One region of the Rahnella sp. RcJ3 genome, then DNA from elsewhere that is predicted to be linked to it. Evidence: predicted binding sites of a transcription regulator. Region 1 holds the regulator's gene; each other region holds the start of a gene.
What was found. Region 1 encodes PurR, which represses purine synthesis genes. Its sites were predicted from a motif close to CANGCAAACGTTTGCNTG; they were not measured.
Positions count from the first base shown of each region.

Region 2: galS (HTH-type transcriptional regulator GalS) is a predicted target of PurR. The motif match lies at 1,821-1,838, and genes of this name have one in related genera.
Region 3: glyA (serine hydroxymethyltransferase) is a predicted target of PurR. The motif match lies at 2,999-3,016, and genes of this name have one in related genera.

Region 1 is NZ_QSNX01000012.1:143,632-148,535, forward strand. Features, by position in the region: gene punC (purine nucleoside transporter PunC) at 1-1,018, opposite strand, end outside; gene punR (DNA-binding transcriptional activator PunR) at 1,155-2,060, shown strand; gene purR (HTH-type transcriptional repressor PurR) at 2,097-3,122, opposite strand; gene DXU84_RS25330 (YnhF family membrane protein) at 3,457-3,546, shown strand; gene DXU84_RS16890 (C40 family peptidase) at 3,712-4,611, opposite strand.
Region 2 is NZ_QSNX01000003.1:283,720-288,623, forward strand. Features, by position in the region: gene mglB (galactose/glucose ABC transporter substrate-binding protein MglB) at 1-375, opposite strand, end outside; gene galS (HTH-type transcriptional regulator GalS) at 626-1,657, opposite strand; gene yeiB (DUF418 domain-containing protein YeiB) at 1,928-3,082, opposite strand; gene folE (GTP cyclohydrolase I FolE) at 3,258-3,923, opposite strand; gene DXU84_RS06100 (YbfB/YjiJ family MFS transporter) at 4,049-4,904, opposite strand, start outside.
Region 3 is NZ_QSNX01000002.1:132,781-137,684, reverse strand. Features, by position in the region: gene csiE (stationary phase inducible protein CsiE) at 1-320, shown strand, start outside; gene DXU84_RS03260 (3-phenylpropionate MFS transporter) at 317-1,477, opposite strand; gene glyA (serine hydroxymethyltransferase) at 1,641-2,894, opposite strand; gene hmpA (NO-inducible flavohemoprotein) at 3,227-4,417, shown strand; gene DXU84_RS03245 (cytochrome c) at 4,482-4,904, opposite strand, start outside.

The DNA.
Region 1 (4,904 bases):
GCAGCGTATTTTGCAATGCTGCCGCCTTGCCTGTATTAGCAGGAAACGGCATTAATGCATTTGCGACAACAATTGGGTAGGTTGCACCATTCACCAAAGCCATCAGACAGAAAGGGATCAGCAGGCTAATCAGCCCGGCATCCGTGAACATGGCAACACAGAACAAAGTCACCATACTGACGCCGTAACCCGCCAGTAACCATGGCAGAATTTTATTACCGTCCAGCTTGCTGATCACAACACGGCAACCAAAACCACCAAGCAGGAAAGCAATAGTCTGCGGGACATAGCTCAGCCCGATGGCACCGGGTGAATAACCCATGTCGCTCAGGATAAACGGTGAACCCGTTAACCACGCAAAGAATCCGGCTGAACAGGCGGCATAAATCATGACATTCCCGCTGTAAACAGGCGATTTCAGTAACGTCGCAAACCCTGTTTTATCAGCCTTCGCTTGTTTTGCCGGTTTATTCTCACGCAGAGTCAGCGTCGTCAGCACCAGGACGACGGCGACTGCGGTCAGCAGAGCAAAAATGGCTTCCCAGTCAAAATGATTGAGTACCCACGCACCAAGTAATGGTGCCAGTGCCGGAGAAAGAGCCACTAACGGCATAATGCTGGCGAAGGTTTTTTTCGCCACATCGGCAGAGAAACGGTCAACAACGATTGCCTGCCAGGTGACTGCGGCGGCACAAACGCCCATCGCCTGTAAGAAGCGCAGGGCCAGAAGGGCGCGTACATTCTCAACCCAGATAACGCCCAGACAACCGACCGCAAACAGTGTCAGACCAAGAAGCAATACCGGTTTACGGCCGATCCTGTCTGACAACGGCCCCCATAACAACTGACCGAGAGCAAATCCGCCGAGAAAAATGCTCAGACTTGCGCTGATCATCCCGGGGCTGGTCATCAGACTGGTTTGCATGGCGCTGAACGCAGGCAGATACATATCAGTGGCTAAAAAGCCCAGCATGCTCAGTCCCGCGAGATAGAGCATAAATCCAAAGGAGGGTTTCATTATCGTCTCATTAATTTATTTATTGCAGATGATGTGATGCAGATTACATACCGGAGGCGGAGTTTAACGCTTTGATAACAGGCTTGTGAAACGCTAATATTTGCACTCTGCTATCAAAAATATTGAAGGCTGAATTATGTGGTCAGAATACGCCCTTGAAGTGGTAGATGCCGTGGCAAGAACAGGTAGTTTTAGTGCGGCAGCGCAAGATTTGCACCGCGTACCTTCTGCTATCAGCTATACCGTCCGTCAGCTTGAGCAGTGGCTGGCCGTGCCGTTGTTTGAACGTCGCCATCGTGACGTGGTACTGACGCCTGCGGGAAAGGTTTTTGTCGATGAAGCGCGGATTCTGACAAAAAAAATGATAGCCACGCGCCGGCAGTGTCAGCAGGTGGCGAACGGCTGGCGCGGCGAATTACGTGTGGCGGTTGACCGGATTGTAAAACCCGCACGGACACGGCGTCTGGTGCTCGATTTCTACCGCCATTTTGCGGACACCGAACTCATTATTCACTCAGAAGTGTTTAATGGTGTCTGGGATGCGCTGGTTGACGGGCGGGCAGACGTGGCGATCGGTGCTACACGCGCGATACCGGTTGGCGGGGGCTTCAGTTTTCGTGACATGGGATTTATGGACTGGCATTGCGTCGTCAGCCCGCAACATCCGCTGGCTCAGTTATCCGGCGCGCTGAATGATGATGAGTTGCGGCCTTATCCTGCACTCTGTCTGGAAGACACCTCCCGGACATTGCCTAAGCGGGATACATGGACGCTTGATAACCAGCGGCGGCTGGTCGTGCCAGACTGGACCTGTGCGCTGGAATGCCTGACCGAAGGCTTATGCGTGGGTATGATGCCGGTTCATCGCGTCACGCCGTGGATAGAACAGAAAAAGTTGCAGGTGCTGACGCTGGAAAATACGTTTCCCGACAGCCCGTGTTGCCTGACGTGGGATCAAAGCAATCCGTCACCCTCGCTGGCCTGGTTGCTGGAATATATGGGCGATACAGAAACCATGAATCAGGAATGGCTGCGTGATTAGAAAAAAACGCCTGCATCTGCAGGCGTTCGATATCTGTTAACGGCGGTAATCGCGGTACGGACCATCGGCTACGGAACGGCGTTCGACCAGTTTCGGATGCACCTCAATGGTCTGAGACTCTTCACGCTTACTGACAATTCTGTCCAGCAACATGGTAAAGGCCATTTCACCCAGACGTTCTTTCGGCTGATGCACGGTTGTCAGCGCGGGGGAGAAGTAACGGGCGTTACGCACATTGTCGTAACCGATCACGGAAATATCCTGAGGAACGCGCAGGCCCAGTTCGTCTGCGGCACAGATTGCGCCCATTGCCATCACATCGCCGCCACAAAATACGGCAGTCGGGCGGTGCTTCTGCATCAGAATTTTATGCATCGCCTGATAGCCCGATTCCGGCTCGAAATCGCCCTGAACCACCCATTCGTCACGCAGCGGAATATTGGCTTCAGTCAGTGCTTTCACAAAACCCTGGAAGCGGCCACCGCCGGTATTACGTGCCAGTTGGCCCGGGATCACCCCAATATCACGATGACCGCGTTCAATCAGATAACGCCCGGCCATGTAACCCCCTTCGAAAGCATTATCAATAATGCTGTCGGTGAAGTTCTTACGCGCTTCGCCCCAGTCCATGACCACCATTGGGATCGAACGGTGCTCCTCGAGCATATTGAGCAACTCATCAGGATATTCCGCGCACATCACCAGCAAGCCATCGACGCGTTTTTGCGCCAGCATTTGCAGGTAGGCTTGTTGTTTTTCCAGATTATTATGCGAGTTACACAAAATCAGCGTATAGCCTTTGGAGAAGCAGCTGTTTTCTACGGCTTCAATCACTTCGGCAAAATAGGGCGCTTCGCTGGAGGTGGCAAGCAGACCGATCGTTTTGGTGTTATTGACCTTCAGACTGCGGGCTACAGCACTCGGCGAGTAATGTAACTCTTTGATTGCAAGGAGAACCGCTTCTTTGGTTTCTTCGGCGACGAAACGTGTTTTATTGATGACGTGCGACACGGTTGTAGTGGAAACGCCAGCGCGCTTTGCGACATCTTTAATCGTTGCCATGTAAACAATGACTCCTGAACTCACGTGTTTCAGCACGTTAGCATTATGTTAATCGTTTGCTTGCGTGGATCTCACTGCTGGCTTCTAAAAGGGCAGTGAAATCGTTGGGTGGATTCTTCAGAATGAGGCGTGAAATGCTCTCGGGTGAAATCAACCGGCACACAGGCGTGTTAACCGACAATTTTCTCTTATAATGCAGGAAAGTGGAAGTAAAATTCTCAGGGATACATTGTCATTCAGCACAAGATTTTAAATGTTAATTATGCGAAAATGCGTTGGCACACAATTAGTGTGGCTTAAAAAATGCCACAATTTGATCCGAAAGGGGGGTTTGATGGACAGCAACCTGAAATTATCGTTGATCACCACGGTATGCGCTTTGCTTATGATTATCGCTTTCAGCTTCACTGCGGTGATGAACTGATTCAGTAAGTGAACCGCTATAAAAAAGGGCGATTCCTGTTACAGGAATCGCCCTTTTCAATTTTACGCAGTGGCCGTTACCGCCGATACTCTTCCCTGCAGAAACTCTTCGTTAAATGCTATTCAATGGCTGATTAGCGAAACTTCAGACTTAACGAATTGTTTATTATCGGATCGTTTTCGGCGTCATTACCCGGCGTGCACCCACATAATGATCTTGCCAGTAATCGTCGCCGAGAGAGGTGATTTTAATGTCTTCGCCCGTTCTTGGAGACTGAATAAACTTGCCGTTCCCCACGTAAACACCAACATGGTCTGCAGCGCCGCGGTTATTGATTCTGAAGAACACCAGATCACCGCTTTCAAGTTCGCCGCGTTTGACCGGAGCCGCATCGCGCAGGTGATACATTTCATTCGCTGTGCGTGGCATTTTAATACGGATCAAATCTTTGTAGGCGTAATAGACTAAGCCGCTGCAATCAAAACCGGTATTCGGCGAGGTTCCGCCCCAGCGATATGGTTTTCCTACCTGATGCATCAGTTTGGTCATCGCCGTTTGCTGGGCATGCTGATAGCGTTTTTTATGCGTTGCACTTAGCGTAATCGGTTTGCTGTCTTCTTCGGGCTTTTTACCTTTACGGTGCCGGCCATACGCTTCTTTTTTACTGACCCTTTCCGTGCTGTTTTTCGCGAGTGAACGGGTTTTGGCGTGTTTCTCTGTTTTGCTTTCGGCCCGCGTGGTCTTCAGTGTCTTTTCTTTTTTACTTTCGGCCCGGGTCGTTTTGACACTTTTCTCCGTCGTGGTCTTTCGTTTAGCCAGTTCGGTACTTTTAACTTTCTTCTTCGAATTCTTGTCCTGAATTTTTTGTTCTGTCACTGGCGCGATTTTAGTTTTTTTACTGGTTTTCGCGGCCACCGTTTTTCGCTTTCGCCGTTCTTCAGGTGCAGCCTGATTAACATGGCTTTTACGCTGATCGGCAGAAACACGTGTCTGCGGCGATGCATGTGCCATATTCAGAAATAGCTGGGTAAAGAGCAGCACAAAAAGCGTGAACAGTAAGCGCATAGCTTCGTTACCATGAGTGGTAGGTTAAACATCAGGGATGTCAGAGTATTGCCTAAAAGAACCTGACAAAAAAGCACGAATTGACTCGATTCTAGATCATATTGTGAGAAAAAGTTAATGGCTTTTTTTATGTCGAAATAACCGCCATTTTTAGTCAAAAAAATAACCACTTTTCATGGTGTTAATATTTGAGTTAAAGAATGGAATTTTGCAAATCTGGCGTTATCGGTGAACGCCAAAAATGTTATTCTCAATGAATGTTTAAAGATGTGAGCCTGAGCGCACACATTAAA
Region 2 (4,904 bases), on a different contig from region 1:
GTAGCTGTCTAAATCTTTACGGGAAGGTTCTTTGTTATAGAAAACGACAGGAATGCCAGCACCGCGGGCTTTTTCAATGATGACCGGGGCAGCAGCCGGGTCAACCAGGTTAATGGCCAACGCTTTAACACCCTTCGCCAGCATAACGTCAACCTGGTCGTTCTGGGTAGACTGGCTGTTTTGCGAGTCATTCATCAGCAGTTGCACATCTGGAGTGGCTTTCGCATCTTTCTCAATGGCTTTACGAACTTCGGACATGAAGTTGTCGTCATATTTGTAGATGGTGACACCGATTTTAGTATCAGCAGCATGTGCGGCAAAACCAAACATCATGCTTGCAGCCAGAGTCGCCAGGGTGAAGACCTTCTTATTCATTTGTATCTCCGGTTATGTAGGGTGTTACAGAATTTGGCACCGGAAATCCCTGCGGGAGCAGTACAGCTCCACGTCACGATTGTGGGTGCCTGCCATCCTTGACTTATAACGTCCTGACTCGCTGTGAAACAAGTCCGGTAAACCGGACCCAAATTGAATCATATTGAAAACGAATGAATCATAATGCGCCCGATGTTAATAAACTGTGAAAGTTCTCACAGATTGAAAACGGTTACATCGCGTTATTTGATCAATAAGTGACGGGTGCCACATTTTGCCAGGGAGCTACCGAGTGGCGTCTGACCAGCGTAGGCATGAAGCAATGCGAAACGCCCGTAGCTAACTGTTCTGCCGCACCTTTTAAAGCCAGTTCAGTGGCAAGCGTCGCCATGGAAACGATCGGATAACGCACGGTGGTCATTTTCGGGCTGGTATAGCGGGCAATCGGAATGTCATCAAAACCGATCAGCGAAAAGTCATCGGGAATGTTAATTCCGTTTTCTTTCAACACGGCCATCGCCCCCGCAGCCATCGAATCGTTGTAGGCGAACACCGCGCTGAGGTGCAGATTACGCCCGAGCAGTTCCACCATCGCCGCTTCCCCGCCCTGCAGATCCGGCGAACTTTGCGCCCGCCATGCAGCAGGTGGCGCATCTCCGCTCTGATGTGCCTGCGTCATTGCCTGCGAATAGCCCTGGTAGCGCTGCAAATCGTCTTCGATACCATGACTTGAACCGATGTAACCAATGCGCTGGTGCCCCTGGGACAGCAACAGGCGGGTTGCCATTTCCGCGCCACTGACGTTGTTAAGCCAGACACAGCGGTGCTCGTAGCCCGGAATGACACGGTTAATCAGCACCATGCCCGACACCTGATCCATAAATCGCGAAAGCTCGTCATCCCCCAGCGCCTTGGAATGCACAATGAGTGCGTTACAGCGCTGACGAATCAGGACTTCAATGGCGTACCTTTCTTTTTCAGCAATATGATAGCTGTTGCCTATCAGGACGTATTTCTGATGCTGCTGCGCGACGGTATCAACGGCTTTCACCAGCGCGCCAAAGAACGGGTCTGAAACATCCATCACCACCACGCCGATGGTATCGCTGCTTTGCGTCGCCAGTGCCTGCGCATTGGCATTGGGCCGGTATCCCAGCGTGGCGACGGCCTGTAACACCTGCTCGCGCGCTTCTTTGCTGGCAATAGACGGATTGTTCAGAACACGTGACACGGTGGCGACAGAAACCCCCGCCAGCCGGGCGACATCACGAATTGTGACCATGCGTCGCTCCGTGATCAGTCAGGGAATGGTACGGAGGAATACGGAAATTTTTGACCCAGGAGGTAAAGAAACCAGACAAAGAGAAGCGAGGTGAAGTGCGCATGGCGTTTCCTTTTTTAGTGTAGTGGTCATCGGAGAGGCACGACCGCTATCCTAAACATTTTGCGAAAACGCCTGCGTGAATCTCGTCACAGGAAAGAAAACGTTTACATACAAATATGCAACCTTCATCCCAAATCCATCATTTAGGATGATATATCAACGTCAGGTTCAGGCAGCTTTTAGTTCTTCACCCGCTGCTTTCGCCGTCAGTTGACGCCAGAGCCACTCCACCGGCCCCTGGCGGAAATGACGCAGCCACAGCAATGTCACCAGCACATTGCACACCCAGACCAGCGGCACCAGTGCGACCAGTTGCAGGCGGTCAAAGTGCTGATAGAAGCCGAAAACATTGAAGAAGGTGATGCAGATGAGCGTCTGTAACAGGTAATTGGTCAGTGCCATGCGGCCAGTCTGCGAAATCCAGTGCGTTATGCGCCAGCGGGAAATCAGCGGCCAGAAGCCGTAGCACAGCGCCAGATAGCTCACCGCCTGCATCAGCGAGCCAATTTCACGCGGCACCTGCAACAGAAAACCGCTCCAGCGGTAGTCCCAGCCGGTACGGTATTGCAGATAAATCGCCGGGATCTGAATCAGCAATGAAAGCGGTAACAGTACGGCTGCGACCTTGCGGTAATGCGAGACGCGAAACGCACCTTTGAGCCATCCGCTGCGCATCAGGCCGGAGCCAATCAGCATGGCGCCCGCCAGTTCCCAGCCGTATTGCGCGCCAATCGCCAGCAAACTGGATGACAGTAAATCGAGCCGGTTGCGGATAGCTTCCCAACCCCCTTTCAGCCGCCAGTATTGTTCATACTGAATTTCCGCCGGTTCCGGAAGCCAGAAACTACCGGGCTTTGGCGAGGTAATAAATCCCAGCATCGCCAGCACGGCCACACCGATCAGATACAAAATGATGCCCGTTGAAATCAGCGACTGACTGCTGCGCCCTTCCCGCACCATCCTCCAGCACACCAGACCAATCAGCCCGTATGACAGCAAAATATCACCGTCCCACATCAGGGTGGCATGAAGAAAACCGCACAGTAATAAAATCGACAGCCGGGCCTGGATCCAGTGTTTGCCGCGCGGCAGCAATAAAAACAGACCGCCGCCAAACAGCATGGCGAACATCATCAGGAATTTGCCTTGCGCCAGCGCGTCGAGCACCGCCCAGGTCCAGGTATCAGAAGCTGAAGGCGTTCCGGCAAATGCCGGATTCAGGTAAGCGGCTTTCGGTAAACCGAAGGCGCTGATATTGAGCAGAAGAATGCCAAAAATGGCGAGACCACGGGCAAAGTCGAGCGTGGCAATACGTGAGCGCACCCTGACATTCCTTTTGAAGATTATTGAGATATTTAAGAATAAGGGAAGAAAATCAGGGTGGCTACCATCCAAGTAAATGAAGTTGCAGCATGGCAGCCAGCGAGAAGAGCCCGATGAGCTGACTGATGTCAGTGATTCGGGTCTCCGAACGCAGCGAACACCGCTGCGGCTTTAGTTACGACGGATGGCGGACGGTTCTTAAAAATTCTTGTCGCGTATTCTGGCTGGATTTGAAAAGACCACCGAGCGAAGTCGTCGTTGTTGCGCTGGTCGCGTCACGCACACCGCGCGCTTTCACGCAGTAATGCACCGCATCAATGGAAACCGCGACATTGGTGGTGCCGAGCAGGGTTTGCAGGGCAACCAGTATCTGCTGGGTCAGACGCTCCTGAACCTGCGGGCGCTGTGAGAAGAACTGCACGATGCGGTTGATTTTCGACAGGCCGATTACGGTGTCTTTCGGGATATACGCCACAGTCGCTTTGCCGTCGATGGTCACGAAATGGTGTTCGCAGGTGCTGGTCAGGGTGATATCGCGCACGGTGACCATTTCATCCACTTTCATCTTATTTTCGATGACGGTGATTTTCGGGAAGTTGGCGTAATCAAGTCCGGAGAAGATTTCATCCACATACATCTTGGCGATGCGGTGCGGCGTTTCCGCCAGACTGTCATCGGAAAGATCCAGATTGAGAAGCTGCATGATGCCGGTCATATGTTCCTGGATCCGCTGCTTGCGCGTTTCATTGTCGATCGGCAAAGCTTCACGCAGAGGGGTTTCCAGACCACGGGCTAACAGGGCCTCGTGAACCAAAATGGCTTCTTTACTCAGGATTGGCATTCTTTCTTCTCCGGCAGATGTAATCACTTTGACGCAGATCACGCTAAAATGAGGTGGCTTACTGTAGTGGAGAGCCGGTTCAGAATCCAGTGAATGTGCTTCATGATGGATGAAATAGCTGCAACTTATCGTTTATGCCGGAAGACCAGCGCACCCGCAATAATGAAACCGGCCAGCGCGACATACAGCGCAGGCTCCAGACGATGGGTCAGCGCGGTAGAAATCGCCGACAGAACCGGTCCGAATAACTGGCCAACAGCGTAACCGGTCGTCAGCAATCCGGCCATATAACGGCTGTGATTGGGTGCAAGCTCGCGGCTGTATTGTAAGGCCAATTGCACCACGCTGAGGAAACCGCCGCCGGTCAGTAGCGCGCCAAGCACCAGACCACTGACGCCCGGCACCACTTCCGCGCACAAAATCCCCAGCCCCTGAATCCATAGTGTCAGCGCCAGGCGGGTATGCGTAGTCAGACAATGGCGGGTAAGAATACCGATGATGATGCCGATAACCGCAGCGCCGCCAAACACCGGCCAGACAAACTGCGCGAACAGACTGTCAGGAAAACGTGCACTCGCCATCTGAGATAAAAACGTCGCGGGCAGGATATAGCCAAAGCCCGCCAGACTGTAACTCCACACCAGACGTTTCAGCGCAGGCGTCATCACCAGCGGCTCAGTCGCCATGTGCGAACGGTGCAGGTCGCCTTTGCGCGGCAGATTCGGCGTGATAATTGCCACGAAAATCAGCGCCAGCACGCCGTAAACACACCAGGCCTGCGCTGAGGTGAGCTGCAAACTGTGAATACCCACCGCTAGCATGCCGCTGAGGAAAATCCCCGCGCCCGGCCCGGCAAACACCGCGGCACTCATTGCCGGACGGCCATAATGCGCCAGCCGTTCGTTACACCACGCTGATACCATGACCATCGCCCAGCCGCTGGTCCAGCCGATCAGGAAGCGCACAATACTGTGCAGCACT
Region 3 (4,904 bases), on a different contig from region 1:
TGGTGGCGATCACTTTCGGCGCGTGGCTGATGCAGGGTAATGCCTTGCAGGAAAAACAAATTTTGCTGCTGACGCACGACAATCCGCAGCTGGAAGAAGCGGTCGAGCAGCAAATTCGCGAAGCGACGCTGCTGCCGCTGAACATTAAATATCAGACGCTGGCGGATTTCTATAAATTTGGTGCGCCGAGTGGCGTAGCGCTGATTGTCACCCCTTACGCCACCCGCAGCACCGACGCCGACCCGCTGGTGATCCACACGCAACTACCGCTGGCCAAAGAGCAGCGTAAACGTATCCGCTCGCTGCTCGAAGCCCCCTAACGGGCTGACGTCACCGGCGCTGACGGCGTAACCACCGGACGCAGGAAAATCGCCGGCACCGCCAGCAGCGCCATCACCCAGAACAATCCGGCATGCAGATGTTCGAACAGGAAACCGGATACCATGGTCATCACGGCCACGCCGCCCCCCATCGCCAGTGCGGAATACACCGATTGCAGGCGGATCACCTGATCACGTGGTCGTGCAGCGATAAATCGCATGCCCGCCAGATGGCAAACCGTAAACGTGCCACAGTGCAGAATCTGCATCACAATCAGCCACGGCAACGCGGTAAACGCACCCATCATTCCCCAGCGCACCACACCGCACACGGCCGAAAGCAGCAGCAGATCCCGCGCTGACCAGCGGCTGAAAAGCTGTTTGCTAAAGGTAAAGACCAGCACTTCCGCCACGACGCCCAGCGACCACAAATAGCCGATGGTCGTGGAAGAATAGCCCACGTCCTGCCAGTAAATTGCACTGAAACCGTAATACGCCGCATGGGCGCCCTGCAACAGCGTCACACATAACAGGAAACGCCAGACTGGTTTTTCGCCAAGCAACGCTTTCCACGAAATACCCGGCGCACCGCTGGTACGCGGCTCTCCCACCGGCTTCACGCTCGGGCGCAGCAACATACCGAGCAACATCGCGGCCACGCCTGCGGTCAGTGTGTACAAAATCGCCTTATGACCGTAGACCTCAACCAGCTTGCCGGTCACCGCCGATCCAATCACGAAGGCAATGGAGCCCCAGACACGCACCTTGCCGTAATCCATATTGATCTGGCGTTGCAACGTGCCTGCCAGCGCATCGGTCAGCGGCACCAGCGGACCGAAAAACAGACTGAAACCGGCAATGTTGATCATCAGCCACGCCCAGCCGTTGCCAAACCAGAACCCGACGGCAAACGCCAGCGTAAGCAGCGCCAGAATACGCAAACCGGTGATGAGGTAAGACGGGTCTTTGATGGACGGAGAAATGATTAACGTGCCAAGAAAACGGGCGACCAGACCCGCACCCAGCAACAAGCCGATGCTTTCGGAGGAGATCCCCTCACCTTTAAGCCACAGGCCCCAGAAAGGAAGAAAAATACCGTAACTGAAAAAATAGGTGAAATAACTGAGTGCAAGCCAGCGCGTGGAACGCAATTCCATAAATCCTCCGGTGTGAGGCCAATACTTTGACAAAGCTCACAATCGCTAGCAATCCGCAGACGCTTTCATACTCCCGTAATGTCTGCCAGCTCACAAATTCTGATACATGCCCATAAAAAAACCCGCCGTAGCGGGTTTTAGCAGCTTAACGGCTTCGCAAATATTACGCGTAAACCGGGAAGCGTGCACAGATGTCGAGAACTTTCTGTTTAACGCGTTCGATCGTTGCTTCGTCGTTCACGTTGTCCAGCACGTCACAGATCCAGCCAGCCAGTTCGCGCACTTCAGCTTCTTTGAAACCACGACGGGTCACAGCCGGGGTACCGATACGCACACCAGAGGTCACAAACGGGCTCTTCGGATCGTTAGGTACGCTGTTTTTGTTCACAGTGATGTTAGCGCGACCCAGAGCGGCATCGGCTTCTTTACCGGTCAGATTCTTATCGACCAGATCCATCAGGAACAGGTGGTTGTGCGTACCGCCGGAAACCACTTTGTAGCCGCGTTCCAGAACTACAGCCACCATTGCCTGTGCGTTTTTAGCCACCTGCTGTTGGTAAGCTTTGAACTCAGGTTCCATCGCTTCTTTCAGTGCTACCGCTTTACCGGCAATCACGTGCATCAGCGGGCCGCCCTGACCACCCGGGAAGACAGCAGAGTTCAGTTTTTTGTAGAACTCTTCGTCGCCGCCTTTCGCCAGAATCAGACCGCCGCGTGGGCCAGCCAGCGTTTTGTGCGTGGTGGTGGTCACGATGTGTGCGTGTGGAACCGGGTTCGGGTAAACGCCCGCAGCAATCAGACCGGCAACGTGTGCCATGTCAACGAAGAAGTAAGCGCCAACGCTGTCGGCGATTTCACGCATTTTTGCCCAGTCAACGATACCGGAGAATGCAGAGAAGCCGCCGATGATCATTTTTGGTTTGTGCAGTTCGGCCTGACGTTTCACGTCTTCGTAATCGATGTCGCCGCTTTCGTCGATACCATAAGGCACCACGTTATACAGTTTACCGGAAAGGTTAACCGGTGAACCGTGCGTCAGGTGACCGCCATGGCCAAGGTTCATCCCCAGAATGGTGTCGCCCGGTTGCAGCAGTGCGGTATACACCGCGAAGTTTGCCTGTGAGCCGGAGTGCGGCTGAACGTTGGCAAAATCTGCACCGAACAATTCTTTTGCACGGTCGATAGCCAGTTGTTCAACGATGTCGACGTACTCACAGCCACCGTAATAACGTTTGCCCGGGTAGCCTTCTGCATATTTGTTGGTCAGTTGCGAACCCTGAGCCTGCATGACACGCGGGCTGGTATAGTTTTCTGACGCAATCAGCTCGATATGTTCTTCCTGACGAACAACTTCTTTTTCCATTGCTGCCCACAGCTCAGCATCATAATCGGCAATGTTCATTTCACGCTTTAACATCCGCATCTCCTGACTCAACAAACTAAAAATAAACGCCCCTTCCGGGTTCTGCGCCACAGTGTAAATGTTTAAGCGGCCTTCGGATAGGGTCAGTTTGAGGTTTTTAGGCAAACGATTGGCTCCAGATACAGCAAGGCTTTGATCTGCGAACATCTGTCCATAATCAAGGGATAAATATTCACCTGAACATGTACAAATTTCAGCTTTGTGACTCAGCCCCTGTCGGGAAAAGCCCTTACCCCTTTAGGGGGTGTTTACAGAAATAGTGGGTTTATATAAGATGCATTTAAAATACATGTTTAAATAAAATCATCACAGACAAGGTGTTCACCATGCTTGATTCAGCCACTATCGCCACCGTTAAATCCACTATTCCTTTGCTCGCTGCGACCGGTCCGAAACTGACCGCACACTTTTATGACCGTATGTTTGCGCATAATCCCGAACTGAAAGACATCTTCAATATGAGCAACCAGCGCAACGGCGATCAGCGTCAGGCGCTGTTTGATGCCATCTGCGCTTATGCCGCTAATATTGAAAATCTGGCGGCGCTGCTGCCTGCAGTGGAACGCATCGCGCAAAAACACACCAGCTTCACCATCCAGCCTGAACAATACAATATTGTCGGCGCTCACCTGCTGGCAACGCTGGATGAAATGTTCAGTCCGGGTCAGGAAGTGCTGGATGCATGGGGCAAAGCCTATGGCGTGCTGGCGAATGTGTTTATTAACCGTGAAACCGAGATTTATCAGGACAGCGCAGAAAAAACGGGTGGCTGGCGCGGCACGCGTGAATTCCGCATCGCCGAAAAACAACCGCAGAGTGAGCTGATTACCTCTTTCCTGCTGGAACCTGTCGACGGTAAACCGGTGGCCGACTTCCAGCCGGGGCAATATCTGGCGGTATATATCCGCGATGCCTCACTGGAAAATCAGGAAATCCGCCAGTATTCCCTGACCCAGGCACCGAACGGCAAAACCTACCGCATCGCGGTAAAACGCGAAGGGCAAGGTGCCGTATCCAACTTCCTGCATAATTTTGCGCAGCCGGGCGACATCATTCATCTTGCTGCCCCGCACGGTGATTTCTTTATGGATATCAGCGATACCACGCCGGTGGCGCTGATTTCTGCAGGTGTTGGTCAGACGCCGATGTTGGGTATGCTCAATACGCTGGCAGAACGCGGACATCATGCGCCGGTACAATGGCTGCACGCGGCTGAAAACGGTGCCGTGCACGCATTTGCCGGTGAAGTGACAAGCGCGCAGAAAAACCTGCCGCAACTGGAAAGCCATGTCTGGTATAACCGGCCACAGGCGAATGATTTACCCGGTGAAGATTTTCAGTATGAAGGGCTGATGGATCTGAGCAAAGTCAGCGCACAGCTGAGCGATCCGGCGATGCATTTCTACCTGTGCGGTCCGGTCGGCTTTATGCAGTTTGCAGCGAAACAACTGCTGGCGATGAACATCAGCGAAGCCAACATTCATTACGAATGTTTCGGTCCGCACAAAGTCCTTTAATCCCTGCACGAAAAGAAAAGGCTGACACAGAATGTCAGCCTTTTTTATTGCTGTTCAGTACAGATTAATGACGACGTCGGCGACGTACAAAGAACAGCGCAATCAGCAGGATAACCACAAGTCCCGCAATGCCCATGCCCCAGTGCGCCAGTTCAAGCAACGGCGAAGGTTTGCCACCTGCACGCAATTCTTTCACGCGGTCAGATGTCACTTTCGCCTGATCGTTACCAAACTGCCGCAACAACTGATTGCTCAGCGTAGCGACCTGCGTATCCGACAGTAAATGCTCAAACGCTGGCATCGCGACATCTTTGCTTTCCGGCCCGCGCTGCACGCCATGCAGAATCGCCATCACCAGGTTGTCGCTGTTCAGGTGCCCGAGCGCTGTATTATTGATCAGCGACGGCAGGCCACCGTCCTTGCTGCCACGGCCGTCGGGCTGATGGCAACTGCCACAATAGCCATCATAAACCTGCCAGCCACTCAT